DNA from 4 places in the Klebsiella ornithinolytica genome. Region 2 is predicted to be linked to each of the others. Evidence: predicted binding sites of a transcription regulator. Region 2 holds the regulator's gene; each other region holds the start of a gene.
The links. Region 2 encodes Fur, which represses iron uptake genes when iron is present. Its sites were predicted from a motif close to ATAATAATGAGAACNACTATCAA; they were not measured.

Region 1: the regulator Fur is predicted to act here: its motif matches at 3,660-3,682, upstream of Q1L34_RS09450 (TonB-dependent siderophore receptor).
Region 3: the regulator Fur is predicted to act here: its motif matches at 4,148-4,170, upstream of Q1L34_RS16705 (TonB-dependent siderophore receptor).
Region 4: the regulator Fur is predicted to act here: its motif matches at 2,383-2,405, upstream of Q1L34_RS06735 (Nramp family divalent metal transporter).

What each region holds. Positions count from the first base shown of each region.
Region 1 is NZ_CP130153.1:2,022,817-2,030,508, forward strand. It holds gene ldcA (muramoyltetrapeptide carboxypeptidase) at 1-665, opposite strand, end outside; gene emtA (membrane-bound lytic murein transglycosylase EmtA) at 761-1,372, shown strand; gene Q1L34_RS09450 (TonB-dependent siderophore receptor) at 1,460-3,580, opposite strand; gene Q1L34_RS09455 (MOSC domain-containing protein) at 3,845-4,489, opposite strand; gene Q1L34_RS09460 (TonB-dependent receptor plug domain-containing protein) at 4,529-6,499, opposite strand; gene modD (ModD protein) at 6,526-7,380, opposite strand; gene Q1L34_RS09470 (class I SAM-dependent methyltransferase) at 7,377-7,692, opposite strand, start outside.
Region 2 is NZ_CP130153.1:3,949,023-3,956,714, forward strand. It holds gene ybfF (esterase) at 1-284, shown strand, start outside; gene ybfE (LexA regulated protein) at 418-711, shown strand; gene fldA (flavodoxin FldA) at 861-1,391, shown strand; gene fur (ferric iron uptake transcriptional regulator) at 1,684-2,136, shown strand; gene Q1L34_RS18880 (hypothetical protein) at 2,199-2,414, opposite strand; gene Q1L34_RS18885 (ChiQ/YbfN family lipoprotein) at 2,469-2,801, opposite strand; gene chiP (chitoporin ChiP) at 2,849-4,252, opposite strand; gene glnS (glutamine--tRNA ligase) at 4,708-6,375, opposite strand; gene nagE (N-acetylglucosamine-specific PTS transporter subunit IIBC) at 6,554-7,692, opposite strand, start outside.
Region 3 is NZ_CP130153.1:3,480,806-3,488,497, reverse strand. It holds gene Q1L34_RS16715 (NAD(P)/FAD-dependent oxidoreductase) at 1-996, shown strand, start outside; gene Q1L34_RS16710 (glycine zipper 2TM domain-containing protein) at 1,251-1,790, shown strand; gene Q1L34_RS16705 (TonB-dependent siderophore receptor) at 1,846-4,032, opposite strand; gene Q1L34_RS16700 (TetR/AcrR family transcriptional regulator) at 4,277-4,912, opposite strand; gene bhsA (multiple stress resistance protein BhsA) at 5,161-5,418, shown strand; gene ldtC (L,D-transpeptidase LdtC) at 5,632-6,594, opposite strand; gene mfd (transcription-repair coupling factor) at 6,764-7,692, opposite strand, start outside.
Region 4 is NZ_CP130153.1:1,403,717-1,411,408, reverse strand. It holds gene mgrA (L-glyceraldehyde 3-phosphate reductase) at 1-550, shown strand, start outside; gene Q1L34_RS06740 (DUF2502 domain-containing protein) at 704-1,054, shown strand; gene Q1L34_RS06735 (Nramp family divalent metal transporter) at 1,104-2,342, opposite strand; gene Q1L34_RS06730 (NupC/NupG family nucleoside CNT transporter) at 2,689-3,891, shown strand; gene Q1L34_RS06725 (sensor domain-containing phosphodiesterase) at 3,934-6,114, opposite strand; tRNA gene Q1L34_RS06720 (tRNA-Ala) at 6,326-6,401, opposite strand; tRNA gene Q1L34_RS06715 (tRNA-Ala) at 6,442-6,517, opposite strand; gene Q1L34_RS06710 (YfeC-like transcriptional regulator) at 6,737-7,090, shown strand; gene Q1L34_RS06705 (YfeC-like transcriptional regulator) at 7,095-7,487, shown strand; gene gltX (glutamate--tRNA ligase) at 7,548-7,692, opposite strand, start outside.

The DNA.
Region 1 (7,692 bases), 1.9 Mb from region 2:
AGGATACCACTATTGAGCAGCTGCAACAGCATTCGTTCGACGCGGAACGGATGTTCATTAATATCTTCCAGCACCAGAATACCGTTGGCGATTTGCGGTAGCCACGGCGTGCCAATCAGCGAGGTTATCATCGCCAGATTGCCGCCCCACAGGGTTCCCTGGGCCCGACAATCCGGGCCTTCGCCCTGCCACTCGAGGGTAAATTCCGGGCTGCGCAGCGCTTGCCAGAAGTGGCGTTCAGTAAACGGATCCATCGCTTCGGCGCCAAAGTTACCGGCCAGCATCGGACCGCTGAAGGTGATTATGCTACCCTTTGCCAGCAGGCCCATCTGAATCGCTGTAAAATCGCTGTGTCCGCAAATGATTAGCGGGTTCTGCCGCTGGCGTGCAACGAGGGCCTGCCAGTCGATGTGCGCCAGCAGGCGGCTGGCGCCGTAGCCGCCGCGTACCGCCAGCACGATACGATTAGCGCCTTCGAGGGTAGCCAGCTGGTTGATGTCGTTCAGGCGCTGATGCTCAGTTCCGGCAAACCGCTGCTGGCGGCGAGGGATGACCTCCTGGTGCAGGACCTGATGCCCGGCTTCCTGCAGACGTTGAACGCCGCGGTACGCTGCCTCCTGGTTGAGGCAGTAACCTGAAGGGGCGACCAGATAAAACTGAGACATGACAATTCCTTGCTAAGAATGAAAGGGTTATCATGCCGCCTGGAGCGATTATTGTCATCTCCAGGCGGCAAACTTCAGCCAATAAGGATAGATGTGTGAAATTGAGATGGTTTGTTTTTATCGTTGTATTGTTGGCCGGTTGTAGCTCAAAACAGGATTATCGTAACCCGCCGTGGAACGCTGAAGTTCCGGTTAAGCGGGCGATGCAGTGGATGCCGATCAGTGAAAAAGCCGGCGCGGCGTGGGGCGTTGATCCGCAGCTGGTGACGGCGATTATCGCCATTGAATCCGGCGGCAACCCGACGGTTATCAGCAAATCCGGTGCAGTAGGCCTGATGCAGCTGAAGCCTTCCACATCCGGGCGCGATGTCTACCGGCGCATGGGCTGGCGCGGCGAGCCGTCGGTCAGCGAGCTGAAAAACCCCGAACGTAATATTTCGATGGGCGCGGCCTATCTGAGTATCCTTGAGAATGGCCCGCTTGCCGGGATTAAAGATCCGCAGGTGATGCGCTATGCGGTGGTGGTCTCCTACGCCAACGGCGCCGGGGCGCTCCTGCGCACCTTCTCCTCGAATCGTCAGGATGCGATTGACGAGATTAACGATATGGATGCCGATGAGTTCTTTGAGCACGTGGTGAAAAAACATCCGGCTCCGCAGGCTCCGCGCTATATCTGGAAGCTGCAGCAGGCGCTGGACGCCATGTAGCCGCTTCCGCTCGCGCTGCGCTTCACGGTGACACATCGGGTGTCATTCGCAGAGCCCGGCGCGAGCGGAACGTTTTTCAGACAATCCTTAGAAGTCGTAGCCGACGGTGGCGGTCACGCTGCGTTCGGCTCCCCAGTAGCAGTTGCCGGTTCCGTAGCAGCCGGAGAGATACTCCCGGTCGCTGAGGTTATTGGCATTAACCTGCACAAAAGCTCCTTTCAACGACGGCGACCAGACGCCGAGATCGGCGCGCACCATCGCATCCAGTAAGGTGACCGACGGCAGGCGCTCGGTATTCGCATCATCCGCCCACTGTTTCCCGATATAGCGTACGCCGGCCCCGGCGCTGATCCCTGCCGGGAACTGATAGCGCGCCCAGAAAGAGGCCATCTGATCCGGCGTCAGCTGCGGCGTGTTGTCGTTAGTCCCATCTTTAGTGTCCTGGAAGCGCAGGCGGTTCCAGGTGTAGGAGGCGAGGGTGCTCAGCTCAGGCGTAATCTGGTTGTGCATCTCCAGCTCCACGCCCTGAGAGTGAACTTTTCCTGCGGGAATAAAGGTCGCGGTGGCGATGTTTGGATCGCGCGTCGCCACATCTTTTTGCGTTAAATCGTAGATAGCGATGCTGTACATATCGGCGGAGCCCGGCGGCTGGAACTTCAGGCCCGCCTCCAGCTGCTCTGCCGTGGTCGGTTTCAGCAGGGTGCCATCGGCGCCCGGCAGCATCGCTGGGGTAATCGCCTGGCTGTAGCTCAGATACGGCGAGAGGCCGTTTTCCAGCGCATACAGCAGCGATGCCCGGCCGCTGATATGGTCATCGGAGCGGCGGCTGGAGGTGCCGAAGGTATCGCTGACCTGTTGCGAAACAATGCGATCGTAACGGCCGGAGACATCCAGATGCCAGCGCGCCCAGACCATTTCGTCCTGCAGATAGAGCCCGGTCTGGTAGTAGCGGCGGTTGTTGTTATCGCTGTAGGTCACGGTATGCCCGGTCTGCGCGGTATAGCCGCTGAACGGATCGAGAGGCGACGCGCTGCCGGCGCCGGTCCACAGATCGTTGCGGAAACGGTGATATTCCCCGCCGAGGATCAGCGTATGGGCCAGTTCGCCGGTGGTGAAATCGGCGCGCAGGCGGTTGTCGGTTGACCAGGCATCCAGCGAGCCGCGCGAGCCGCTGTAACCGCGCGCCAGACTATCGCTGTCATTAATCCAGCCGACCTGATACACCTGATCCAGCGATACGTTGGTGTGGGTATAGCTTCCGGCGGAGTAGGCGGACCAGACGTCATCGAACTGATGAGTGAACTCGTAGCTGTAGATCTGCTCGCGGCGCTGATACCCGTCTGACGGATCGCCTTCGTTGGTGCTGGTGGAGAGCTTACGTCCGTTGTGAGCATAGCGGGTGCCGTCCAGCGGCAGCGAGCCGTGATAGCCGCCCGACGGATCTTTTTGCAGGTAGGCGCGCAGCAGCAGCGAGGTGTCGGTATCCGGCTGCCAGAGCAGGGAAGGTGAAATGGCGTAGCGCTCTTCGCGGGTATTATCGTACTGGGTATCGCTGGTGCGCGTCATGCCGATAATCCGGTAAGCCCATTGATCGTTGAGGGCATCGGTATAATCGAAGGCGGCCCCTTTGGTGTTCTGCGTCCCGCCGCTGAGGCGGAAATGGCCTTCCGAGGTAAACTGCGGGCGTTTCGAGGTCAGATTCACCACCCCGCCCGGCACGCTCTGACCGTACAGCGCCGAAGAGGGGCCCCGGATGACGTCAACCCGTTCAACAAACCAGGGATCGATTTGCAGGACGTTGTGGCTGCCGCCGTCGCTCATCAAGCGCATGCCGTCGAGAAACAGGTTATCAACATCACCGCCGTGGTAGCCGCGTAGCGATACCGTATCAAAGCGGGTCGCGCCGCCGCCGAAGCTGGAGTAAACCCCCGGGGTGTATTCCAGCGCCTGGCTGATGGTATTGGCTCCCTGATCATTCATCTGTTGACGGGTGATGACGGAGACCGATTGCGCGGTGGTAATCAACGGCTGATCGGTTTTCGTCGCGCCAGCGGAGGTTTTGGCACTATAGCCCTGCGTTGGCGAGATGGCTGAGTCGATGGGTTGTGCGGTGACGATAACCGTCTCTTCCGCCAGGCTGGCAAACGGGAAGACGGTGGCCAGCGCGTACAGCAGCGCCGGGCGTTTGAAAATGACGCGAGCGGTCATGACATAATCCTGAGTTGACGTAGCCTGGTACTCCTGTACGCCACCACGCATAAAAAACGAAAGTGTCATCTCTCGTAAAAAAGTAATGCGAATTATTATCGTTCTGTTTTTGATTATCAAGGCGGGATTGGTAAATATGAAAATGAAAACCCATGAAAAACATAATGTTTATTTGACAGGACGGTGATAAACAGCGGATTAAGCGGCGATGGAAACCTGCACTGGCTACCTGATTTGGTAGCCAGTGGTTGAGGGGGGAGGGGATCAGCGGCGACTGTCTAAGCGCATCATGGCAATGGCTCTCCAGGGGGTGGCAAGGAACGGCATCGCAGAAAGAGCCTGCAGCTCCTCTTCCGTCCCTCCATCACTGAAGATAATCGCCTGCACCCGGCTGAGTGGCCAGTCTACGGCAGGGCGGTCGAGCAGTCGGAATGTATCGCCGCAGCGGGCTTCGCCAGGCGCTATCACCCGATAAAACCAGCCGTTGCGCGACTGTTGATGCATCAGTTCTGGAGCATCAGGATCCTGCAAACGGGTCGCCATCGTTTGACAGGCAACGCGCCCCCAGGAGACCTGTACTTCGACAGCGCCAAGACGAAAGACATCGCCCGGACATACGTTCGCTTCCGTCATGCCATAAGTGGACAAGTTTTCCCCAAACAGGCCGGCGCAGAGGCGCTGCCCGGCCTGCGCGGGATATCGCTCACGCCAGAAATCGTAATGTTCCCGGGCATAATGCATGAGCGCGCAATCGGGATCCTGAAAATGTTCCCGGATGCCGTTCTCGGCTTCCAGTCCATGCGTATTGAAATACACGCTGCCGCTTAACGGCACTTTGTGTACTGACCCGTCCGTCCGACGTTGATTGCCGAGGATTGTATGCAGTATCACTTTAAAATCTACGATCATAAGGATCTCCTTCATTTTTCCACCGAGTGGAGAAATGAATCAGAATTTGTATTCCACGCCGGCCCAGAAATTACGACCTTCTTCGATAAAACCTTCGCTGTAGTAATAGCGCGTATCGAAGAGGTTATTGACCGATGCATTGACGCTAAAGCCGTGGCCTATTGCGTAATCGGCGCGCAGGTGGGTGATGGCAAACCCTGGCGCTTTTTGCGAACCATTGCTGTTGCTGTAGCTAGAGGAGCGCGCTTCTTCAGAGAGGGTGAGCTGCAGCGGCGCAATCGGTTTTAGTGTCAACCAGGCGCTGAGCGTCTGGTTTGGCAGGTCGGTGACTTTGCCCGCCTCTTGCCTTTTGCTATCGGCATGAATCAGGCCATAGCTCAGACCGACATCGAGCATTTCAAACGGCGCCCCTTTGATCCCAAGATCCAGACCGGTATAGTCGACCCGGCCGCTGTTCTGGTTCTGGACCGTATCAGCATCGATATTAATCGACAAAATGGCGTCACTGACGCGGTTATAGTACGTGCTTATCTCATAGGCCCAACTGTCGGTGATATGGCCATTCCAGGTCAGGTCGATGCTGCGGGCCCGCTCTGGTTTCAGGTAAGGATTCACAAGGGCAATCTGGTCTTTCGCGGGTTTTGAGGTCGTGTAGCGCTCTTTGAGCGTCGGGAAACGGGTACGGTCGGACCAGGACAGGGCCAGCGTATCTTCGTTGGCGAAATGATAGCGGGCCATCGTTTCCCAGTTGAATGCGTTCTGCCTGTTTTCGTCGTAGCGGGTCACGCTGCCGTTCTTCTCGTGTTTCATTCCTTCGAGACTGTTGCGCCAGTCATAACTCATACCGGCGACGATATCGAGATTATCTGCGGCTTCCCATTGATATTCACTGGCGAGAGACCAGGTCCGATCTTGATAGCGATCGTAAGGGCCGTCGGTGCTGCTTTTTTCTCTGTGGACATCATCTTTCCAGTTCACGCCGAAAGAGAGCTGGTCGCGATGACGTACGTCTGCTGAAAGCTGTAAACCTGCGCCAGTGCTGTAGTCGCTATAGTGGCTATAGTTGCCGTTTTTGCTGTGCAGATCGGCCAGCGAGTTATACATCATCAGGGTGTTTTTGAAGGTATCGCGATACAGGCGACTTTTCAGCGTGAAGCGGTCGCCGAGGTGAGTTGTCCCTTGATAGTAATAGCTTTCTTTATCGTACTCTGGCCACTGCCAGTAGCGTGATTTTTGCGAGCTGTTCCCGGCATAAGGTGGATTCTGCTTTTCGCCATCCTGCTTGATCCAGGTAAAAGCATATTCATCGTTTCCCCGAGGGGTAAAACCGAGTTTGAAGATCCCGCGCTTATCATCGCTCGCCGAGTTGGTCATCTTGCCATCTTCACCGGCGAGAGGATTTGTTGTCCCGTGAGGTAGAGCAAGGAAATCCCGTTTCAGGCGGCTACCGCTGAGCTGGATATAGCCCAGTTCGTTGCTTGCCCCGAGAGAAGCATGCGTATCATAGGCGCTATCCTCGCTACGGCTCCAGCCCTGGCGATAACCGATACTGGCCTCCAGCGGTTTGCTCGGGCGCGGCGTGGTAATATTGATGGCGCCGCCCATCTGGTTTGGCCCCTGCAGCAGCGAGGAGTAACCCTTCGACACTTCCACTGACCCGATGTCCGATGTGAGAAAACGCCCGAGGTCGAGATTACCGTCGTAGGGGACATAGATTGGCACGCCGTCGAAAAATACCGGGACCTGGCGACCGTCAAACCCGCGAACTTTGACCTGGAGTTCATTCCGCCCACCTGATTTTTGTAAAACAACACCGGGCATGACGGACAACGCGTGCGCCACATCCTGCTTATCCAGACTCTGGATGGTGTCTGTCCCGAGGATATTCGTTGTCGCAGCGGGTACGGAACTGGACCATACGGTCATCGATTCTTCCGGCCGATCCCCCCACGCGACCTGACTTAAGCTCAAACTTATCAATGTGCAAAGATAACGTTTCCTGACTCTCATTTTTATTATTCCTGTTTTGGTTATTTTTATTTTGAATTGTCTGGCCTCAGTCGAACCTGAATATCAGCCGGTGGCGCATACCACGGCGCCGAAGTAATAAACAATTCAATTCCACAATCGAGGTACTGACAAAGGCTGGCGAGGGTCATTCCGCCGGTCAGTGCCAGCGTGCAAAGCGGGGCGATATGGCGGGCTTGATCTGAGACCTCGCGGGCCTGCTGAGGCGTAAATTTATCAAGTTGCAAAATGTCGGGTTGTGCTCGCAGCGCAGCCAGCGCTTCTTCCGGCGTATCGGCTTCCACGGCCACTTTTTTTTCGGGTGAGCGTCGACGCAGCAGATCTATGGCGTGGGCCCAGTCGCCGTCGTCGGTAAGGAAGCGACGATGGTTCGCGAACAGCAGCAGCGTTTCGGCGCAGCCAGCACGATGGATTAAGCCGCCTGCGGCGACGATCGCCTGGGTGCCTAGCAGCCGCGTGCCGGGGATGGCCTTGCGGGTACAGGCAATATGCGCGTTGGGAAGTCGGGTATGCAGCAGGGCCAGCATCTGCGCAACGTAGGCCGATACGCCGCAGCTCCACTCCAGCACATTTTGCACGGCTTTCCAGCCCTGTTGCAGCGCACATGCGCGACCGGTCGCGCGCAGTAGCACCTCGCCTGGCCTTGCCTGGGCGCCATCTTCCAAACGTGCGGTGACCGTTAACCCGAGGCTTCGCAGCATCTGCTCCGCCGGCGCAATGCCGCTCACGCAGCCGCCCTGACGATGGCGAAACTCCATTATTCCCGCCTGGTTTCCCGTTCCCAGCGCGCGGGTCGTCAGGTCTCCGCCTTGAATATCTTCCATCAACCATGCATCGGTTAGCGCCTGAGGTATGTAGATCATGCTCTTTCTCCGCAATCCCAGGAGATCAGCGCCCAGTTACGGGTAGCGGGCGCGATGGCCTGCGGGGCCTGCTGTTGGTACCAATGGTGAAGCCGTGCTCGCTCTTCATCACTGAGTACGCCGAGCGTCCACTTAACATTTTCTTCGAAGCGTTCGTAGGTGCTGTTATCGCGCTGACAGTTGCGGCCACGGATAAAATCGACCCGCGCCTGAATCCCCATCTGATAGAGGATGTTCAGCGCGTAAATGTAATTTGGCAGTTCGATAACCGCGCGACCCAGCGCGCGTTGGATGGCCGGCGACATAAATGTC
Region 2 (7,692 bases):
AATCCTTCGTTGATGGCCAGTGGCGCTTCAACGTACCGGTATTATGGGATCAATATCCGCACATCGTGGGCTGGCAAACGGTTCCTGCCTGGCCTCATCCGACCCTGTTCATCCCGGGAGGCAACTCGCCGTACGTCACCGATGAGTATCGCGATACCCTGCTCGCCCAGTTCCCACAGGCGCGAGCGCACGTCATCGCCGGCGCCGGCCACTGGGTGCATGCGGAGAAACCGGAAGCCGTCCTGCGCGCCATTCGTCGCTATCTGACCGCTTTGCAGGCTTAACTGGCTAAAAACTGCCCGACCGCGCTGCAGAATGCCCGCGGTCGTTGGCGCAGCGGTTCGCCTGATGTATTATGGCGCGCTATCTGTGTCGGCTATAGCCCGGCAACTTGTTTCCCCGAAGTCACTCTGAATCATGGCAAAAGAACAAACGGACCGTACGACATTAGATTTGTTCGCAACCGAGCGTCGCCCGGGTAGACCAAAGACCAATCCGCTTTCGCGCGATGAACAACTGCGCATAAATAAACGCAATCAGCTCAAACGCGACAAAGTTCGCGGCCTGAAGCGTGTGGAGTTAAAACTCAACGCTGAAGCGGTTGATGCGCTCAACGAGCTGGCGGAAGCTCGCAATATGAACCGCAGCGATTTGATCGAAGAGATGCTGATGAACCAGCTGGCAACCCTGCACAGCCGGGATAAAGCCTGAAAATCCTCAAAAAAACACTTTCATGTAGCAGAGTGTGCAGTCGGGCGTGATTGCTGTTTCCGCGCCCTCCCCTGTTCTGCTATGATTGCCGTTATCTGCGGGCATTACGCCACTACCACATCATTAAGTTTCAAGAGGTTATTTTACTCATGGCAATCATCGGCATCTTTTTTGGCAGCGACACGGGCAACACCGAGAATATTGCAAAAATGATTCAGAAGCAGCTTGGTAAAGATGTTGCTGATGTTCACGACATTGCCAAGAGCAGCAAAGAAGATCTGGAAGCCTACGACATCCTGCTGCTCGGCATTCCGACCTGGTACTACGGTGAAGCTCAGTGCGACTGGGATGACTTTTTCCCGACGCTGGAAGAGGTCGACTTTAACGGTAAACTGGTTGCGCTGTTTGGCTGCGGCGATCAGGAAGACTACGCGGAATACTTCTGTGACGCGCTGGGCACCATCCGCGACATCATTGAACCGCGCGGCGCCACCATCGTTGGCCACTGGCCGACCGCGGGCTATCATTTTGAAGCCTCTAAAGGCCTGGCGGATGACGATCACTTCGTCGGCCTGGCTATCGATGAAGACCGCCAGCCGGAACTGACCAACGAACGCGTGACTCAGTGGGTTAAGCAGGTCTCTGAAGAGCTGCACCTCGAAGAAATCAAAAACGCCTGATGATTGTGCGGCGTTACCGTTAAGTTTCGCCGCATTAATAGATAGAAGCAATCAAACTAATAGCTACAAGTTTTTAACTTTTAATCACATATCTGTACAATGTCCTCTGATTTAACGAGGTCAGGTGACGTAGTTTGTAGCTGGGACCTCGTTTTTGACAGCATACAAGGCCCGATACTTGCAGTTTTCATTTAACGATGGCAGTTCTATAATGAGACGCATTGCATCGGGTGATTCTCTGTATTACTTCCGCTGATGGAAGTAGATCGTTTAGCAACAGGACAGATTCCGCATGACTGACAACAATACCGCATTAAAGAAGGCTGGCCTGAAAGTCACACTTCCACGATTAAAAATCCTGGAAGTCCTGCAGGAACCGGATAACCATCACGTCAGTGCGGAAGATTTATACAAGCGCCTGATCGACATGGGTGAAGAGATTGGTCTCGCTACCGTTTATCGCGTGCTGAACCAGTTTGATGATGCTGGCATTGTGACTCGCCACAACTTCGAAGGCGGTAAATCTGTTTTCGAACTGACCCAGCAGCACCATCACGATCATCTTATTTGTCTCGATTGTGGCAAAGTGATCGAATTCAGCGATGAGTCTATCGAAGCGCGTCAGCGTGAAATCGCCCACCGCCACGGCATCCGTCTGACCAACCACAGTCTGTACCTTTACGGTCACTGTGCGGAAGGCGACTGCCGCGAAGATGAACATGCACACGACGCGCTGGAAAAGTAATTTCCCACCGCGTGGACCACAAAAAGCCAACCTGACGGTTGGCTTTTTTTATGTGCAAACGCCTACCCTTTTCTGCGCGCGGTATGCTCGTCGAAAGCACGGGTAAACGGTTCCTCATCCCAGCGGTTTGCCAGCGCTTCTCGTACCAGAGCCTGTTGGGTTTTCGGTACCATTCCACCTAATGGTGGGTCGGTATCAAGATTGGTGGGGAATGCGTAGCCCCGGGCAGCCACGGCAATCAGTGCCTGAACATCGCCACAGGATTGCGCGCCATGCAAAACGCCTGATGGTTAACATCAGGCGTTTTTACTGACAGGAGCTGGCGCCCGCGATCAGGGCCTGGTGTTGTTGCTGCGAATCTCTTTCCAGATACGATCGCAACGCGCTTTCACCGCCTGGTCATTGCCGGTACGGGTCGCCTGAATACACTGTTGGTAATCCAGAACGCGCACGCTTTCCTGGCTGGCAAACGCCTGATGCTGTTTATCTTCTTTCAGCACGTCGAGAACGCTCTGGCAGGCCTGAACCTTATCCGGATTCCCTTCCGCCGTATTGATACAGGCGCTGTAAGCATCTTTTAGTTTCGTATCTTCTTTTGGCGCGGGGGACTGCGTACAGGCTACCAGGCCCGATGCCATAACCGCGATGAGCAATAGCTTCTTCATAATTGACCTCTCAGGTTTGCGGCAGGTTTACGCCTGCCGCCGCGGCATCAGAAAATAGTGAACGGAGCAATAACCATGAACTTCACGTCACGCTCATCCTGGAAGATATTGCCATAGCCACCGCTCCAGCTCGGGATGTCGGAGTGGTTGTCGTATTGGGTAAAGTGCAGTTTAAACAGCGTTCCTTTTGCCCGGCCGTCCTGTACGGTGTACATGGCATCGAGGCTATACGCGGACTCTTCCAGCCGTTTGTCCGGATTGTAATAGGCGTCCGGCGTGGACATTCTGCCCGGTTTGGCATCCCATGCGTAGACGTAAGAGGCGCCAAACGCCCAGCCCGGCATATTCCAGTTTTTCATGTCATACATCGCGCCGAAGAACACCGCTTTTTCACCGTTGGCGTTGAAGTCAGAACGGTTATCCCACCATACATCAAGACGACCGTTGGAAGAGGCATAGGTCGGGGTCATACGCTGCAGGAAGTAGCCCTGCTGGCCTTCAGCTTTCACCCAGGTGCCTTCCAGACGCAGGTCGAGGACATCAGCAACCTTGTAGCCAAAGGTCAGCGCCTGCAGCCAGGCAGTCCCGTCGTAGATATCGTTCGTGCCGCCGTTACTGACTTTGTCGCGCGTGCCATAGAACTGGTAGCTGGTGTTTAACGGCGTACCCGCGATATCAAATTTGTAGCTGGCCTTGGCAAAATACTGGTCGATATAGCCTTCAGCCTGGCCAAACGCCGCTTCCAGCACGAGGTCATTTTTAAAATCGTATTTGGCGCCCAGGGAGTGCAGATAATCGACTTTGGTTTTCTTGTCGTTCTGGTAGAAATTATCCATCTCGATGTGCCATGGCGCTTTGTATTCGTTCGTCCACATATAGGAGAAACTCAGCGCGCCGGCATCACCGTAATCAAAGTTGGCGCCGGCTTCAGCCCCCTGGTAAGTACCCGGCATAAAGCTCCAGTGCGGAGCCAGCAGCGTTTGCCCGGTTGGCTGGATATAACCGCCGCGAGCCCACACCGGGCCATATTTAAATTTCGCCGCAGCTTTATACAGGCTGATTCCGCTCTTATCGCCAGAGTAATCTTCGTCGTAGGCTTTATTCTTTGAGGAGAAGGCAATTTCGTTCGGGTGACCGCTTTCGCTGCTTTCCGCCATTTCAATTGCGGTGAAGGCAGCCACGTCAATACCAAACATATCAGCGGCATAGCCGGACTGGAAATCCAGATTGGCGTTCCAGGTCGAATGGGAAAGGTTGGTTTTGTATTTATCGCCGTCGGTCACATCTTTCCGGTCGCGCTCACGCTGCCAGTAGTAGATGCCGCCGGTTAAGGTGGAATCATCAATAAAACCTGCTGCGCTGGCCTGCGGAACAACGATCCAGCCCGACATCGCGGTGACGGCGGCAATAGCCAGCGCCAGCGTACTACGTTTGCCACTAAACGTACGCATGTGCATATCCTCTTTGACGTTTTAAAAACGCGGAGCCAAAGGCAAGCCGCGAAAAAATAAATAAGACTGCTAAAAAGGTGGAGCGGTAAAAGCCGCGTAACCACTGTTGATAGACTATTTTTCGTGACGCGAATTATCAATCTCTTTCGCCGATCAAAGCTTAAGATTATGACAAAGCGCACATATTCTATTTCTTTTTGTAACAATATCAGGCCTCATCCTTTTTTATGCGTAAGTAATTACTAAATAGAAAGAAAATACAGAATGAAAGCGCTTACAGCCGTTTTGTGTACCGGTGGGAGGAGTGGCAGAGCTGACAGATATGACAAACAGTAAACAAGATTAATTCGCATCGCAAAAATAACGAACTTAATTCACTGATTCCAAAATAAAAAAAAACGCCGCTAAATGCGGCGTTTTGACACAGAGACGACGGCCGGGCCGCGACGAAAAATTTACTCGCCGACTTTAGCCCAGGTATCACGCAGACCCACGGTGCGGTTAAACACCAGATGCGTTGCGGTTGCATAGCGGCTATCGAGACAGAAATAACCTTCACGCTCAAACTGATAGGCTTTGCTGGCTTCCGCAGTGGCCAGGCTCGGTTCAGCGAAGCCCTGCTTGATCACCAACGATTCAGGGTTCATCACCGTCAGGAAGTCTTCTTCCGCGCCCGGATTCGGCACGCTGAACAGACGATCGTACAGACGAATCTCCACCGGCAGCGCGTGTGCCGCGCTGACCCAATGGATAACGCCCTTCACCTTACGACCATCGGCAGGATCTTTGCTCAGCGTATCGGCGTCATAGGTACAGAAGATCGTGGTGATCGTCCCCTCTTCGTCCTTCTCTACACGCTCGGCCTTGATCACGTAGGCATTACGCAGGCGAACTTCTTTACCCAGCACCAGGCGCTTGTACTGCTTATTCGCCTCTTCACGGAAGTCGGCGCGGTCAATCCAGATCTCCGCGCTAAACGGTACTTCACGGCTGCCCATCTCCGGTTTGTTCGGATGATTCGGCATCGTCACCATTTCGCTTGCACCCTGCAGGTAGTTTTCAATGACCAGCTTAACCGGGTCGATAACGGCCATGGCGCGCGGCGCGTTTTCATTGAGATCTTCGCGGATGCAGGATTCCAGTGACGCCATCTCAATGGTGTTGTCCTGCTTGGTCACGCCAATGCGCTTGCAGAATTCACGAATAGAACTGGCGGTATAGCCGCGACGACGCAGACCGGAAATGGTCGGCATACGCGGGTCATCCCAGCCTTCTACGTGCTTCTCGGTAACCAGCTGGTTCAGCTTACGCTTGGACATCACGGTATATTCGAGATTCAGACGGGAGAATTCATACTGACGCGGGTGAACCGGGATGCTGATGTTGTCCAGCACCCAATCATACAGGCGACGGTTGTCCTGGAACTCGAGGGTACACAGGGAGTGCGTAATGCCTTCCAGCGCATCGCTAATGCAGTGCGTGAAGTCGTACATCGGATAGATGCACCACTTGCTGCCGGTCTGATGATGATCGGCAAATTTAATGCGGTACAGCACCGGATCGCGCATGACGATAAACGGCGAGGCCATATCGATTTTTGCACGCAGGCAGGCTTTCCCCTCTTCAAAACCACCGGCACGCATTTTTTCAAACAGCGCCAGGTTCTCTTCCACGCTGCGATCGCGATACGGGCTGTTTTTACCCGGCGCTTTCAGCGAACCGCGGTATTCGCGAATCTCATCCGCCGACAGTTCGTCAACATAGGCCAGGCCTTTGTTGATCAGCTCAATGGCATACTGGTGCAGCTGGTCAAAGTAATCAGACGAGTAGCAAACATCCCCGGACCAGTGGAAACCTAACCACTGCACGTCGTTTTTAATCGACTCCACGTATTCGATATCTTCTTTCACCGGGTTGGTGTCATCGAAACGCAGGTTGCATTGGCCCTGATAATCCTGAGCAATACCAAAGTTCAGGCAAATAGACTTCGCATGGCCAATGTGCAGATAACCGTTCGGTTCCGGCGGGAAACGAGTATGAACGGTGGTGTGCTTACCAGTAGCCAGATCTTCATCAATGATCTGACGAATAAAGTTAGTCGGGCGGGCTTCTGCCTCACTCATCGTGGGTTCCTCAAAGCGTAAACAACGTATAACGGCACATGATCTTACAAGCGGGGCGTAGAGACAACTATTAGTTACTGAAAATACGTATCTGAAGAAGATTATGGGGTCAGATGGGCTAAAAAAAAGCGGCGGAGGTTTCCCCCCGCCGCTCAGGCATAAACGCTACTCAGGAGCCTTACTTGCCTTTAATCTCATACAGCGGCGTCTGACCTGCCACCACCTTACCGGTTGCCAGAATCACCAGCGCACTGTAATCGTCGCTGTTGCTGCACACGACGGGGCTGATCATTGAACGGGCATTGGCATTCAGGTAGTCCAGATCCATTTCCAGAATCGGCTGGCCAGCCTGCACTTCCGCACCTTCTTCAACCAGTCGTTTGAAGCCCTGGCCGTTCAGCGCCACGGTATCAATGCCCATATGGACGACGATTTCCGCGCCATTTTCCGTTTCCAGGCAGAACGCATGGTTGGTGTTGAAGATCTTCACGACGGTACCGGCAGCCGGAGCTACGACGGTTTTGTCGGTCGGTTTCACCGCCACGCCATCGCCGACCGCTTTGCTGGCGAAGGCTTCATCAGGCACCTGCTCCAGCGCAACGATATCACCGGTAATCGGCGATACCAGCGCCGCGATGGTTTTGGCGTTAGCCACGGCCTGCGGTTTTGCAGTCGGAGCGGCGGCGGCAGGTGCAGCGTTGCCTTCTGCTGCGGCTACTGGTCCCGTCGTTTTCATCGCGTTAGCGATTTTTTCCGCCACGAAGCCGACAATGATCTGTACGCTCGTTTTGTTCAGGCGAATAACGCCTGACGCGCCCAGACGTTTCGCCAGCGCTTCGTTCACCAGAGAAGAGTCTTTAACGTTCAGACGCAAACGGGTGATGCAGGCATCGATACCGGTCAGGTTGTCAGAACCGCCGACTGCAGCGATGTACTGACGTGCCAGACCTGCAACATCCTGCTCTTTGCCGCTGCTGACATTCACATCCTGACCATCCGCTTCGCTACCGGCAACGGCCAGTTCGCGACCCGGGGTCATCAGGTTGAATTTGGTGATGGTGAAGCGGAAGACCACGTAGTAAATAACGAAGAAGACCAGACCCTGCGGAATCAGCATCCACCAGTGGACCGCCAGCGGGTTACGGGACGACAGCACCATATCCACCAGACCGGCGCTGAAGCCGAAACCGGCAATCCAGTGCATGCTGGCAGCGATGAACACGGAGATACCGGTCAACACGGCGTGAATGACATACAGCACCGGCGCCACGAACATGAAGGAGAACTCCAGCGGTTCAGTGATCCCGGTAAAGAAGG
Region 3 (7,692 bases), 470 kb from region 2:
GGCGAGCTGCTGGTTGCCGAGCGCAAACTGCCGTACGACACGCTGGTGATGGCGCTGGGCAGTACCTCTAACGATTTTAATACTCCGGGCGTCAAAGAGAACTGTATTTTCCTTGATAACCCGCACCAGGCGCGTCGTTTCCATCAGGAAATGCTGAACCTGTTCCTGAAATACTCGGCTAACCTCGGCGCCAACGGCAAAGTCAATATCGCGATCGTGGGCGGCGGGGCAACCGGCGTTGAGCTCTCGGCTGAACTGCACAACGCGGTGAAGCAGCTGCACAGCTACGGTTATAAAGGGCTGACTAACGAGGCATTGAACGTGACCCTGGTTGAAGCGGGTGAGCGTATTCTTCCTGCGCTGCCGCCGCGTATTTCCGGCGCCGCTCACAATGAACTGACAAAGCTTGGCGTGCGCGTCCTGACGAAAACCATGGTGACCAGCGCCGATGCCAACGGTCTGCACACCAAAGACGGCGAGTTCATTAATGCCGACCTGATGGTCTGGGCGGCGGGGATCAAAGCGCCGGACTTTATGAAAGAGATCGGCGGTCTGGAAACCAACCGCATTAACCAGCTGGTGGTTCAGCCAACGCTGCAAACGACGCTTGACCCGGATATTTATGCGATCGGCGACTGCGCATCCTGCGCGCGTCCGGAAGGCGGATTTGTGCCGCCGCGCGCCCAGGCGGCTCACCAGATGGCGACCTGCGCGCTGAATAATATTCTGGCGCAGATGAAAGACAAACCGCTGAAGTCCTACGTCTACAAAGATCACGGTTCGCTGGTTTCGCTCTCCAACTACTCGACCGTCGGGAGCCTGATGGGCAACCTGATGCGCGGTTCGATGATGGTTGAAGGACGTATTGCGCGCTTCGTCTATATCTCTCTGTACCGTATGCACCAGATCGCGCTGCACGGCTACTGCAAGACCGGCCTGATGATGCTGGTAGGTCGCATCAACCGCATCATTCGTCCCCGTCTGAAGCTGCACTGATTATCTGTTTGCCTCATTCCCGGATTGTGCCGCCAGGCGCGTTCGGGATTGTGACAAGGCTAACGTTGAGCCGGTTATCGCCTTGCCGGCTCAACGACAGAATTTCTGTCTGTCATTGAGCGCATAACATCTCAGATTCCTCTGAATCCACTCCGTTTTCCGCTTTTCCTCGCATTTTTCATCCGCTTTCTCATTTGCAAGGTTCCCGGGTCGATAGCAGAATTGTTTCTATCAGCAACAAGGGAGGATACCCCGTGAATAAATCAATGTTGGCGGGTATAGGGATTGGCGTGGCTGCCGCGCTGGGTGTTGCAGCTGTCGCTGGTCTTAACGTCTTAGATCGTGGCCCGCAATATGCGCAAGTGGTGTCCAGTACACCGATAAAAGAGACCGTAAAAACTCCGCGTCAGGAATGCCGTAACGTCACCGTGACCCATCGTCGTCCGGTGCAGGATGAAAACCGCATCGCCGGCTCCGTTCTTGGCGCCGTTGCCGGCGGGGTCATCGGCCATCAGTTTGGCGGCGGTCGTGGTCGCAGCGTGGCGACCGTAGTGGGCGCGTTGGGCGGCGGTTATGCCGGTAACCAGATTCAGGGCTCGATGCAGGAAGGGGATACCTACACCACCACCCAGCAGCGCTGTAAAACGGTGTACGACAAGTCGGACAAAATGCTGGGCTACGATGTGACCTACAAAATCGGCGATCAGCAGGGAAAAATCCGCATGGAACACGATCCAGGTACGCAGATTCCGCTGGACAGTAACGGCCAGCTGGTCCTTAACAACAAAGCGTAAAAAAGACGTGACTGTTATTTGCCCCTCCTGCACTCAGGCTGAGGGGCTTTTTTTATCAGAAGCTGACGGCGTAGTTCAGGCCAAAGGTACGCCCGCGACCTTTGTATTCATAAAGTGAACTGCTGCCGTAGGTCGGGCTGTAGAGCAGCGGGGCGCGCTGTCCCCAGATGGTGACATAGTCTTCGTTCAGCAGGTTCTCGATGCTGAAGGTCAGTTTGCCCACCGGGAGCGCATAGCTGCCGATAAAGTCTACGGTATTGTAGCCGTCGAGCTTATTACCGCTGGCATCGCTCAGGTCGAATACCTGCTGAGTCTGCACGCGCAGCGACCACGGATCCGGCGCCCAGCCGACCCAGGCGGTGGCTTTGGAAGGAGAAGCGAGAGTCACATCCCATTTCTGCCAGCTACCGTCACTCTTCACCTGGGATTTCAACACGTTGAAGTTTGCACCGGTGCTCCAGTCGCTATCCGGGAAGAAGTAATCGACGGCCCCTTCCACACCGTAAATACGCCGCTTGTCGGATTGTACGTCGATCGTCATATCGGTACGGTTAACAACAATGGTTTTGTCCGAGGTGGAGTAGTATGCCGCCAGCTGGGTACGCAGATTATCGCCGGTGTAACGCCAGCCCAGTTCGTAGGAGTTGACTTTGATCCCCTGCAGCGGCGAATCACCCACGTTGACACTCGACAGCAGGGGATAGTTGCCGTTGACCGCCGCGCCGTATTTGCCGATACCATAGTATTTACCCGGGTCCGGCAGCTCGACGCCCTGCGAGAAGTTAAACCAGGTCTGCTGGCGGTCGGTGAGGTGGGCGACAATACCGGCGTTAAACAGGAAGTTATCATAATCCGTTTTACCACCCGGGATGGCATCGGCCGAGTTCACCTTGCCGCTGGCGACATCCTGCTGCTGGGCGTAGCCGACAAAATCATCAACCCGGTTTTCCGTCCACTGATAGCGCACGCCGCCGCTCAGGGTGAAAATATCATTCAGGTCATAACTACTCTGCAGGAACGGCGCCAGGTTTGTAATGCTATAGCCCGGATAACGTCCTGTTGTATAGATAGACTCGTTGTGCAGGCCGCCTGATGCCATCGAGGTGTTCAGATCGAAGAACATCTGGTTGGCATTAAAGGTCTCATGATCGGCATCCAGCCCCCAGGTCAGATCCCAGCCGTCGAGCGGTTGGCTGTTGAGGGTAATCTTCGCACCGTACTGATCGGTATCCTGTTTAGATGAGGAGAAGCTGCTGACCTGACCTTTGGTGAGCGTCGGGAAGGGGTAAAAGGTCAGCGACTCGTCGCGATAATAGATCTGACTGACCAGATTCTGGCCATAGAAATCGGCATCGGAGTATTGCAGGCTAATCAGATGCCGCTCGGTGCCAGGAACGCGGTCGGAATTGAGTCCGTCGGTGGTATAGGCTTTACCCTCGCCGGTGACGGCCGACATGTTTTTGCCGAGATACAGGCCGTAATCATCGCCCTGGCTTTTATAGTATTGCGTTACCAGCTGCAGCTGACGGTTATCGTCAATGTTGATGGTGCCGGTGCCCATGACATCCAGACGATCCGAGTGCTGCAGGCCGGTCTGCGTATTATCGAGGACCAGCGCATCGTTATTGCCATCATACCAGCCGCCAAAACGCTGATAAGCCACCGATAACCGGCCGGAGGCATGGTCGGTGCCGCCGCTGACCGCCGCCGCTACGCGTTCGTCGTGATCGTTGCTGTTGGCAAACCCGCTTTTGCCACCTAATTCCAGATCCACCTGGCGTTCCTGCTGCCCTTTTTTGGTCACGATATTGATCAGGCCGCCGGTACTGCCGCCGCCATACAGCGAAGTGGCGCCGGAGATGACTTCAATATGCTCAATGTTGAACGGGTCGATGGCGTCGAGCTGACGGCTGTCGGTACGGGAAGAGTTGAGGCGAACGCCGTCGATCAGCACCACGATGGCCCGCCCACGCATGTTCATTCCGTAGTTGGTTCGTCCCTGGCTGCTGACATCAATGCCGGGAATCAACTGGGCCAGGACGTCTTTGAACTCCTTTCCACCCTGAACCTGTTGTTCTATCTCCTGACCTTCGATAACCCACGTGGTTTGCGCCATTTCGGCGACGGTGCGGTGAGTTCGGTTGGCGCTAACGATAATGTTTTCTTCATCCGCCTGCGCGACAAAGGCGGGCAGGGCGGTGGCCAGCAGCAGTGGGTTAAGCACCCAGAGACGCTTGTTCATACGCATTCCTTTTATGAGTTAACGGCATTCATATTGTTTTTAGTGTTCGATGCGGGCGCATCGGATGTTACAGATGGAAATAAGCAGAAAAACTTAAGAGCGGATTTTGCACGTAGTGATTATTGTTATCAATATCATTTACAACAAAATTGACACCTAACAGCGTGAAAACATGAGTAAAATTGGGGTTAATCAGGAAAGAGGGGTGAAAACCCGGTGGCGATCGTCACCGGGGAAGCGCAGATTAGTGCTGGAGGATTTGCGGCCACAGCCGCAGAGTGGTATCGGCGATTTGCATCAGTCTGGTGAAATCAGCCCCTTCGCGTGCGCTGATGGACATCCCTTGCAACACGCAGTTTAAGAACTGCGCCAGCTGTCGCACATCGCCGTTTTCCGGCAGCTCGCCGCGCAGCTGACGCTGCTGGAGGAACTGGGTCAGCGTTTGTTCCTGCATCGCGTGCCGCGACTTAATGGTATTGGCGATCGCGGTAGATGATGCCGCCAGCGCCGCGGAAGTATTGATCATAAAGCAGCCTGCCGGCGTGTCTTTGCTGGTAAAGCAGGTGGCAATGGCGGTGAAATAGTCCCGCAGCGCCTGATCGACTGATTTTTCTTCGGCAAACAACAGCGCTTCATGTCTGGCGGCAAAACGTGAAATATAGCGATCCAGAACCGCGCGAAATAACCCTTCCTTGTTGACGAACTCAGCGTACAGCGTCGGTGCTTTTGCCCCGGTCGCCTCCACCAGATCGGCAAGAGAAGTTGCCTCGTAGCCGTGCTGCCAGAAAAGTGCCATAGCCTTATCCAGCGCCGCTTCCTTGTCGAACACTTTAGGTCGGCCACGGCTTTTTTTTGTGCAACTTTGAACGTCAGTTGTCATGATGCCGCTGTACCTATGTTGGTTTGTTGAAGGGGCATTATAAAAACAAACGTTACAACCTTCCAGCGCTGAACCCGCAAAAATAAATAATTCATATATGTATGAATTTTAAGTTGTTTATAAATAAATAAACGATCGTTATAAAAATTCATTGACGTGTGATATAGGTCACATTATTATTTACCTATCGATCGTTAGTTAATTCTTGCGACCCTACTAAAAAAATCATCTGCATAGGTATAATAATCATGAAAAACATCAAAACGCTGACGCTGGCCGCCGTGCTAAGCTCTCTTTCTTTCGCCAGCTTCGCGGCTGTTGAGGTGCAATCCACACCTGCCGGCCAACACAAAATAGGTACTGTTTCTGCCTCCGCCGGGACAAACCTGGGCTCGCTGGAAGACCAGCTGGCGCAGAAAGCGGAAGAAATGGGCGCAACCTCTTTCCGTATCACCTCAGTCACGGGTCCAAACACCCTGCATGGCACTGCGGTTATCTACAAATAAGTTTCGTTTTACCCCTGTCATGCCACTGACAAAACGCGACCCCTGACCCCTTTATCAGGCCGCGAGCAGTAAGTTGTTCCCTGTTATGCCACTTACGTGACGCGGTTTTCACCCCTTTATGAAACCGCGAAGCGTCGCACTATCGTTTTACCCCTTTGTTATCCCATAAAAAAACCGCCCCCAGGGGCGGTTTTTTTATTTCAGTCTACGCACTTACAATGACTGCTCGCCAGCAGTATGGTGGCGGGTAACGTCAATCGGCATACCTGAACGCAGCGTCATCGCACGATCCATCACCGTCTGATCGGTCTGCGCGGCCTGCTTAAACGCCGTCATCTCACTATTCAGGACTATCGGCAGCGTCTGCGGATCGTCATTTAAGTGTTTGGACAGCGGCTGATGGATTTCCACCAGGCGTCTACCGTCAGGCTCCACGGAGACTTTCACTGGCGTGTTGATAATATTGACTTTTGTCCCTGGGGTGACGTGCTTAAACAGGGTTTTGATGTCGTCATCGCGCAGGCGGATACAGCCTGAGCTGACGCGCATTCCGATGCCAAAATCGGCATTCGTGCCATGCAGCAGATAGACGCCGCCGTAGGCCGCAAGGCGGATAGCATGGTGGCCCATCGGGTTATCCGGCCCGGCAGGTACCACGCCCGGGAGTTCTATCCCCATCGCTTTATACCGTGCGCGAATATTCGCCGTCGGCGTCCAGGTTGGATTTGCGCGCTTGTCGGAGACGGTGGTGATCATCGTAGGGGTCAGGGTATCGCCTCCCAACTGGCCGATACCGATAGGGTAGACGGTGACCTCGTTTTTCCCCGGCGAGTAATAGTAGAGGCGAAGCTCGGCGAGATTAATCACCAGCCCTTCGCGCGGCGCTTCCGGCAGTAGAGTCTGGAGCGGAATGGTCAGCACGCTGCCGGCACGCGGAACGTAAGGGTCGACGCCGGGATTAGCCTGAAGTAATGCCAGAAAGCCCACGTTGTATTTTTTGGCGATAGCTTCCAGCGAACCGCCGTTATTCTGGACGACGTGAAACTGATTTTGCCCGACGAGGCGGCTGCCTGACGGCGGTAAGGGCCAGGTATTGGCGCGGGCAGGAAGGGCCAGGACGCCAGCAACGGCCACCATTATCAGCCACAGTGAGAAACGCGATATGAGAGTAGTCATAATAAATAAGTGGTTATTTTTTATGAGGAAACAGACGGGGATTATCGCGCGGGCATCTGTGGGGAAACCCTGGTGAATTGCAAAATGTTTGTAAAGTTTACCGGGTGTGACCGCGACGGAAGAAAAACAGGCGCGGAAGACGGCGACGGGCACCGTCTCCGCGCTGCGATTATGCGGTCGCGTTCTCTTCTAACTGACGCATAAACTGGCGAACCCACTCCATCCGCGTTTTACGCTCGCCAAGATCCTGCATGAACTTCAGTCGCGTCGGACCATCCAGGCGGAAGTGCTGTGGCTGTTTTTGCAGCAGGCCAATCAGCCATACCGGGTTGACGTTGTTCTTTTCATTGAACTCAATCACGCCGCCTTTCTCATTGCCCTCCAGCTTCCGGATACCCAGCTTCTGCGCCTGTTGACGCAGGCGGGCGATATCCAGCAGGTTTCTCGCCGCATCCGGCAGCGGGCCGAAGCGGTCAATCAGTTCGACTTTAATCTCTTCCAGGTCGTGCTCATTCCTGGCGCTGGCAATCCGCTTGTAGAACGAGAGTCGGGTATTCACATCAGGAATAAAGTCGTCCGGCAACAGTGAAGGCATACGCAGCTCAACTTCAGTCTGCTGGCTGGTCAGATCCTCAAGCGAAGGTTCGCGTCCGGCTTTCAGCGCATCGACAGCATTCTCCAGAAGCTCCATATAGAGCGAAAAACCGATGGTGGTCATCTGCCCGCTCTGATCTTCGCCCAGCAGCTCGCCGGCACCGCGGATTTCCAGGTCATGCGTAGCCAGCGCGAAACCGGCGCCGAGATCCTCCAGCGAGGCGATGGCTTCCAGACGCTTTTGCGCATCGGTGGTCATCGCTTTCGGGTGCGGCGTCAGCAGCCAGGCATAGGCCTGATGATGCGAGCGGCCAACGCGTCCGCGCAGCTGGTGCAGCTGAGCCAGACCGAAATGGTCCGCGCGCTCGATGATAATGGTATTGGCGGTCGGGATATCGATCCCGGTCTCAATGATGGTGGTACAGACCAGCACGTTAAAGCGCTGGTGGTGGAAATCATTCATCACCCGTTCCAGCTCGCGCTCGCGCATCTGCCCGTGACCGA
Region 4 (7,692 bases), 2.5 Mb from region 2:
AACGATGCGTGCGCTGGACCATCTCGTGCGCCAGGGCAAGGCCCTGTATGTCGGGCTTTCCAACTATCCGCTTGAGCAGGCTGCCGAAGCGGTACGCATCCTCAATGACCTCGGGACACCGTGTCTGATTCATCAGCCTAAATATTCCATGCTCGAACGCTGGGTTGAGGACGGACTGCTTGATTTTCTGCAGACTGAAGGGGTGGGAAGCATCGCGTTTTCACCGCTGGCTGGTGGTCAACTCACCGACCGCTATTTACAGGGTATTCCGGCAGACTCCCGCGCCGCCAGCGGCAGCCGCTTCCTGCAAGCGGAGCAGTTAACCGAGGCGAAGCTCGAGAAGGTTCGTCAACTGAACGCGCTGGCCGCGGCCCGCGGGCAAAAGCTCTCACAGATGGCTCTGGCCTGGGTTTTACGGGAAGAGAAAGTGACTTCAGTACTGATTGGCGCCAGCAAAACCACACAGCTTGATGATGCCGTGGGGATGCTGGCGAATCGCCATTTCGGCACCGAAGAGTGTGCGGCAATTGACGCCATCCTTGCGGCGTAAACTCAATTTTACTTTAGCAAAAAGTGCTCTTATCCGCGATTTAGGAGTTCATCCAATGCTGCGGGGCTTTACCGCCCCGTACTATCACGTTAACAGGCCCAATGAGCGCCAATATCATCCGGCGCTCAGGCCCCGATCGTGAAGGAGAAGAGTATGTTCAGGTCACTGATTCTGGCTGCGGTGCTTTTGGCCACAGCGCCACTGGTTGCAAATGCCGGAGAGATCACCCTGCTGCCATCTGTAAAATTACAAATAGGCGATCGTGATAATTACGGTAACTACTGGGACGGTGGCGGCTGGCGCGACCGTGATTACTGGCGTCGTCACTATGAATGGCGCGATAACCGCTGGCGTCATCACGATAACGGCTGGCATCGCGGCTGGGATAAACGTAAAGCCTACGAACGTGGCTATCGCGAAGGCTGGAACGACCGCGATGACCGACGCGGCGGCTGGGGACGAGGGCCAGGCGGCGGTCGCGGCCACGGTCATGGCCATCATTAATCAAAAAGGGGAGCCAGATGGCTCCCCTTTTTCATGGCTATCGACATGATTACAGCCCGAAAATCGTACCGACCAGTAGCCAACCATTAAGCAACACCACAACGCCGACAATCACCCACCCTGTCCGTTTCACCCACAGGGTATTGACCAAATCGCCCATCAGCTGCGAATTACTGGTGAAAATCAGCAGCGGGACCAGCGCCAGGGCGATGCCAAAGCTCAGCAGCACCTGACTCATCACCAGAATTCTCGTCGGGTCCAGTCCCATCATAATGACAATAAACGAAGGCAGCATCGTTACCGCACGACGAAACCACAGCGGAATATGGAAACGAATAAAGCCCTGCATGACGACCTGTCCTGCCAGCGTTCCCACCACCGTCGATGACAACCCGGCGGCCACCAGACTGAGGCCAAAAATGGTGGCGGCCGCGTGGCTCAACAGCGGTTCCAGCGTCAAATAGGCCTGATCCAGGTCGGCAATCCCCGTGTGGCCGTTAAAGTGAAATGCGGCGGCGGCGGTGGCCATCATCGCCAGGTTGACAAACCCGGCAATGGTCATCGCAATCGCAACGTCCCACCGGGTGGCGTGATAACGCTCTTTTCGCGTACCGTCGTGCAGATTCTGCGTTAACGACGAGTGTAAATAGATGACGTGTGGCATGATCGTCGCGCCGAGCACACCGGCGGCAAGGAACACGGCTTCACCGTTCGGCAAACTCGGGACGATCATCCCTTTCGCCAGCGGCGCCAGCGCCGGTTGCGAGAAAATCAGTTCCACAATGTAGGCCGCAGCAACAAACAGCAGTAAACCACCGATCGCTTTTTCCAGCGGCTTTTGTCCGCGACGCTGCAGCATCAGGATTAAGAAGGTGGCAATCCCGGTTAATATTGCGCCCTGCAGTAACGACACGCCAAGAATCAGCTTAAAGCCAATGGCTGCCCCAATAAATTCGGCGAGGTCGGTCGCCATGGCGATAATTTCCGCCTGCACCCAGTAAAACCACACCACCGGACGCGGATAGTGATCGCGAATCTGTTCCGCCAGGTTCTTACCCGTAGCAATCCCGAGTTTTGCCGATAGCACCTGAATCAGCATCGCCATCAGATTTGCCCATACAACTACCCACAGCAGCTGATAGCCGAAGCTGGCGCCCGCCTGAATATTGGTGGCGAAGTTGCCGGGATCGATATATCCAATGGCAGCAATGAACGCAGGCCCCATCAAGGCGAGCTTCATCTTGCGCGCTGCGCGACCGCTGCTATTCTCAACGCGACTGCTAGTCATTTTCTGCCTCTGAAATATAGCCTTTGCTATGTTTTATGTTATCAAAATGCGAATGATTATCAAGTTCATTTAGGAAGATGATCATTATTGCTTTGATAGGGGGGAACGATAGCGGCTAACAACGAAAAAAGTGGCATTGATGAATTTGCATCTCGCCAGATCACAGATTAGTACAATCTAAGCAACTTTTAAAACCTTTACGCTACATAACAAAAATGTATGTTTGATCACTAATTTGGTGATTAGTCACAGTTCATTGCAATAGTGTGGATTTGATCTCGTTTTCTTTGGTCTTGTTACATAGAATGTGCACAGAAATTTAACCTGCCTCATATTTGGAGCAAATATGGACCGCGTCTTGCATTTTATCCTCGCGATCGTAGTGGTGGCTATACTGGCCCTTCTGGTCAGCCATAACCGTAAACAAATTCGTATTCGTTATGTTATTCAATTACTTGTCATTGAAGTTTTGCTGGCATGGTTCTTCCTGAACTCTGATATCGGTCTGGGTTTTGTGAAAGGCTTCTCCGAGATGTTCGAAAAACTTCTCGGCTTTGCAAACGAAGGGACAAACTTTGTTTTCGGCAATATGAATGACAAAGGCCTGGCTTTCTTCTTCCTGAAAGTTCTCTGCCCTATCGTCTTTATCTCTGCGCTGATCGGGATTTTGCAGCATATTCGTATCCTGCCTATCGTCATTCGCGCCATTGGTACCGTGCTGTCCAAGATTAACGGCATGGGCAAACTGGAATCATTCAACGCCGTCAGTTCCCTGATTCTGGGCCAGTCAGAAAACTTTATCGCCTATAAAGATATTCTGGGCAAAATGTCGCGCAACCGGATGTACACCATGGCTGCGACCGCGATGTCGACCGTCTCCATGTCTATCGTCGGTGCCTACATGACGATGCTGCAGCCTAAATATGTCGTGGCTGCGCTGGTGCTCAACATGTTCAGTACCTTTATTGTCCTGTCGCTGATTAACCCGTATCGCGTCGAAGAAAGCGAAGAAAACCTGCAGATGTCCAACCTGCATGAAGGTCAGAGCTTCTTTGAAATGCTGGGTGAATACATTCTGGCAGGCTTTAAAGTTGCCATTATCGTTGCAGCCATGCTGATCGGTTTCATCGCCTTGATCTCCGCGCTGAACGCCCTGTTCGCTACCGTTACCGGCTGGTTTGGCTACAGCATCTCCTTCCAGGGGATCCTTGGCTACATCTTCTATCCGGTTGCCTGGGTGATGGGCGTACCGGCAGGGGAAGCGCTGCAGGTGGGCAGTATTATGGCCACCAAACTGGTTTCGAACGAGTTTGTGGCGATGATGGATCTGCAGAAAATTGCCAGCACGCTCTCTCCGCGCGCTGAAGGCATTATCTCTATCTTCCTGGTCTCCTTCGCCAACTTCTCCTCTATCGGGATTATTGCCGGGGCGATTAAAGGTCTGAACGAAGAACAGGGTAACGTGGTTTCCCGCTTTGGTCTGAAGCTGGTTTACGGCTCGACTCTGGTGAGCGTGCTCTCGGCGTCTATTGCCGCGCTGGTTCTGTAAGCTGACAAGATAATAAAAAAGCCGGGGCTTGCCCCGGCTTTTTTACGTCTGCAGCTCACTGAGCGGCCGCGGCCTGCCGATTAAATATCCCTGCAAATAGTCGACGCCTAATGCCAGCAGTTTCTCTTTTTGCTCTTCCGTCTCGACGTACTCCGCCACCACCGTCATATTTTTAACTTTCGCCACTTCAATAATGGATTTAATCATAATCGCATCCAGCGGGTCGCTCTCGAGATCGCGAACAAAGCAGCCGTCAATCTTTACGATATCCGCCTGCAGGCGCTTCAGGCGTTCGTAGTTGGCATAGCCCGTACCAAAATCATCAATGGCGATAGCGCAGCCAAAATCGCGCAGCAGCTGAATGTTATGCATACTCCCTCCCGCATCGCTGAACGCCTGCTCTTCGGTAATCTCGATGGTAATGGCCTCCGGTGACAGCTGATAACGTTTAAACAAGGCGATAATCTGCGCGGCGCTATCATTTTGCATCAACGTGTAAGGCAGCAAATTAACGGAAAAATGTTGTCCCGGATATTGATACAGCGTGCTGAAAAGCATCTCCAGCACCAGCATGTCAAAACGCTGGCTCAGGTTGAACTGAACAATCAGCGGAATAAACTGGTCCGGCGTCATCATCAATTGGCCGCATCGCATCCGCGTCAGGATTTCATGATACCCCTCGCCCGCCGAATTCTGGATGGGCTGAGCATACAGCTCAATATCGCGTTCATTCAGCGCCCGCTTCACCTGGGTTAACATCCGAACCTGCTCGCTGGTTTGGTCAGAAACCTGCTCTTGCGCGGCGTCCAGCGCCAGCACCTGCCGTCCGTTCCCCGCCTGTTCTGACAGCCAGCTCAGTTGGCCCAGCATGGGATGCAGGTCTTCTTCGATACCGCGATGTCTTGCCCACGCCGCGCCGAATTCCAGCTCCAGCGTTTGATTATGCCAGCTGAACTTCTTGTGATTCAGCATCGCCACCATATGGCCCAGCCGCGCGGAAGGCTCTGGCCCGCCTAAAACCAGTAATAACTCGCTCCCCGGCAGCTGGAAGAGTTCATCCCTTTCCCCCAGCAGCGGCCGTAGCTTGCTGGCAATTTGCTGTTTGCAATGCACCCGCATCATCATGCCGTAATGACGACTGAGAAAATCCAGGTTAGCGATCCGTAAGCTGCTGATGACGAAATCAGCATCCTGGCGTAGATAGCATTCCAGCGCACGCAGATTCGGGAGCCCGGTTAATGGATCTTCCTGGGCCTGATCCCGCCATCTGAGTTTAATCCGTTCGTTCTGACCGTAAATATCTACCATATAAAACAAACAGATGGTAAATGAGATCAGCACGGAAAGCACAAATGAAAGAGAGTATTCAGTCTGGACACCCTGCAGAAAATTTCGATTATAGGCAACGAGTAAAAACGCCGAAACGGACCAGGAAATACGAATTAATACATGGCCCAGGCGGCTAATGCCGATAAAATAGAGAATGAAAATAAGTGGGACTAAATAGCCTGCAATATAGTCAGCTTCATAGGGGGCGCAAAGCACCAGTAATATAGTCGCCAGCGCCATAAACCAGTACAGAGTAAATGCCCGACGCTCACGGGTAAACCACGGCTGGCAATGACGCCGCCAGAATAATTTAGCGTAACGTGGACTGATAATCATCCGCATTGGGTAATAAAAGAAGGTAGTAAATATTAATGCAGCGCTGATCAGGCTTTGTATATCAATAATGGTATATACAGCCGGCATCCCTTTGAAATAACTAGAGATAGCCAGCGGAAATGAGAAAAACACACCAACCAGATACATCGTCAGTTTCATTAACATCGGTGCAAAAAAACCGCCCCAGAAAATCCGCGTCCCCATATGTTTTGCCGTCAGCCCACTGCGCCAGGTTCTGCCAATCAGCATTCTGACAATCGCGCAGGACACCAGCACTGAGAATAGCTGGCAAAATAGCAGCAGCACCGACTGTAAGACCGTCAGGGGAAGGATGATATGATTAGTAATAGCAAAAGAAATAATTAATGGGGCGATTGCGTAGCGGCCAAAAATAAAGATAACAGCGTACATCATACTTAATGGCAGCCAGGCGAGAAAAACCTGATTTCCGTCGACAATAGTCAGAGGTGAAATAAATCTGGCTATTGGGATCGAAATTAAACAAACGACCAACGCAAGTAACGTTTTTCTAATATTAATGTTAAAGTTATCAATCATTATTGTTAATAAAAACTCCGGCGCTGGGCAATGCTGTTTTATATTAAATAAAATACTAAAGGGGATAATAAATTCAGGCAAGAAAATAACCTGAGGAAGAATCTTAAATTACATAGAATTCTAATGGCTGTAAGTTTACTGACTTAACCAGAAAGTGCTTTACATTCGCGATGGCAAAAAAAAACCCCCGCCGTAGCGAGGGTTCTGAATTTGGTGGAGCTAAGCGGGATCGAACCGCTGACCTCTTGCATGCCATGCAAGCGCTCTCCCAGCTGAGCTATAGCCCCACAAAGTGTTTTACGAACCAAACCTGATGGGAACAGAGTTTGGTGGAGCTAAGCGGGATCGAACCGCTGACCTCTTGCATGCCATGCAAGCGCTCTCCCAGCTGAGCTATAGCCCCGAACCGTAAAACGTGTCGTGTTGACGGGCGGCATAATATGAATTCCTTCGTCAGGTGTCAACGGCAAAATGAAGCCTCGCAATTTGATCGCTGAAAAAGCAGGCAACTCGCTGACATTGCGAGCCTTATCGCAGGTAGACGTTAAACATGTCACTCTTTCGCGTAAAAGGATGCTATAACATGAGCAACTAATTCCCACATTTTTACTCAGGAAATAGTATGCTCAAGGAACGAATGACACCTGAAGAAATTGCGCATCTTACCGGGTTCAGCCGGCAGACGATCAATAAATGGGTACGTAAGGAGGGATGGCAAACATCACCTCGTCCCGGCGTGCAGGGCGGTAAGGCGCGTCTCGTACACGTTAATGAGCAGGTCAAAGAATTTATTCGCAGCGCACAGCGCGTGGCGGAACCCTCCCCTTCTTATTCTCCGGCAGAAAACGACCTTGAACCCTTGCTGCTGACGCTCAGTAAAGAGATGACTCCCGGGGAACAAAAACAGCTGATGTCGCTACTGTTGCGCGAAGGTATTCGCGGGTTGCTCCAGCGACTGGATATTCGTGACCAGTAATATAATGATGAAACTAAAAGATAAAATGACGCCGGCAGAGCTGGCAGATTGCCTTGGTCTGGCCAGACAAACGATTAACCGCTGGGTCAGAGAACAAAAATGGCGCACCGAGACTATTCCCGGCGTAAAGGGTGGCCGCGCTCGCCTGATCATTATTGATAAGCCGGTCCTCGATTTTCTGGCCAATATTCCGGCACTCCGTCATCTGCTGACCGAGCATCAGCTGGCAGAACCGTCCAGCCACTATTTTGTTAACGATGCTGGCGCTATCTGGCGACAGATTGCCGAAACGCTGCATCTGATGACGACTGAAGAGCAGCAGCGCCTGCGGGACCTTCTCGCCCGTGAAGGAATCAGTGGGTTCTTGTCACGTCTCGGTATTGCCAGTCAGAAATAGGTAAAAAAAACGGCAGGATATACCCTGCCGCTTCGTTACGCTTCGAGGAGCAATTCTGAATCAGGATTGCTGGCTTTCGCGTTCTGCAATAAAGGTCAGCGCTTTATTGATACGCTCTACGCTGCGGGATTTACCGATCGCATGTACAGTCACATCAAGAGCCGGTGACTGGCCTGCCCCGGTCACTGCAACGCGCAGCGGCATC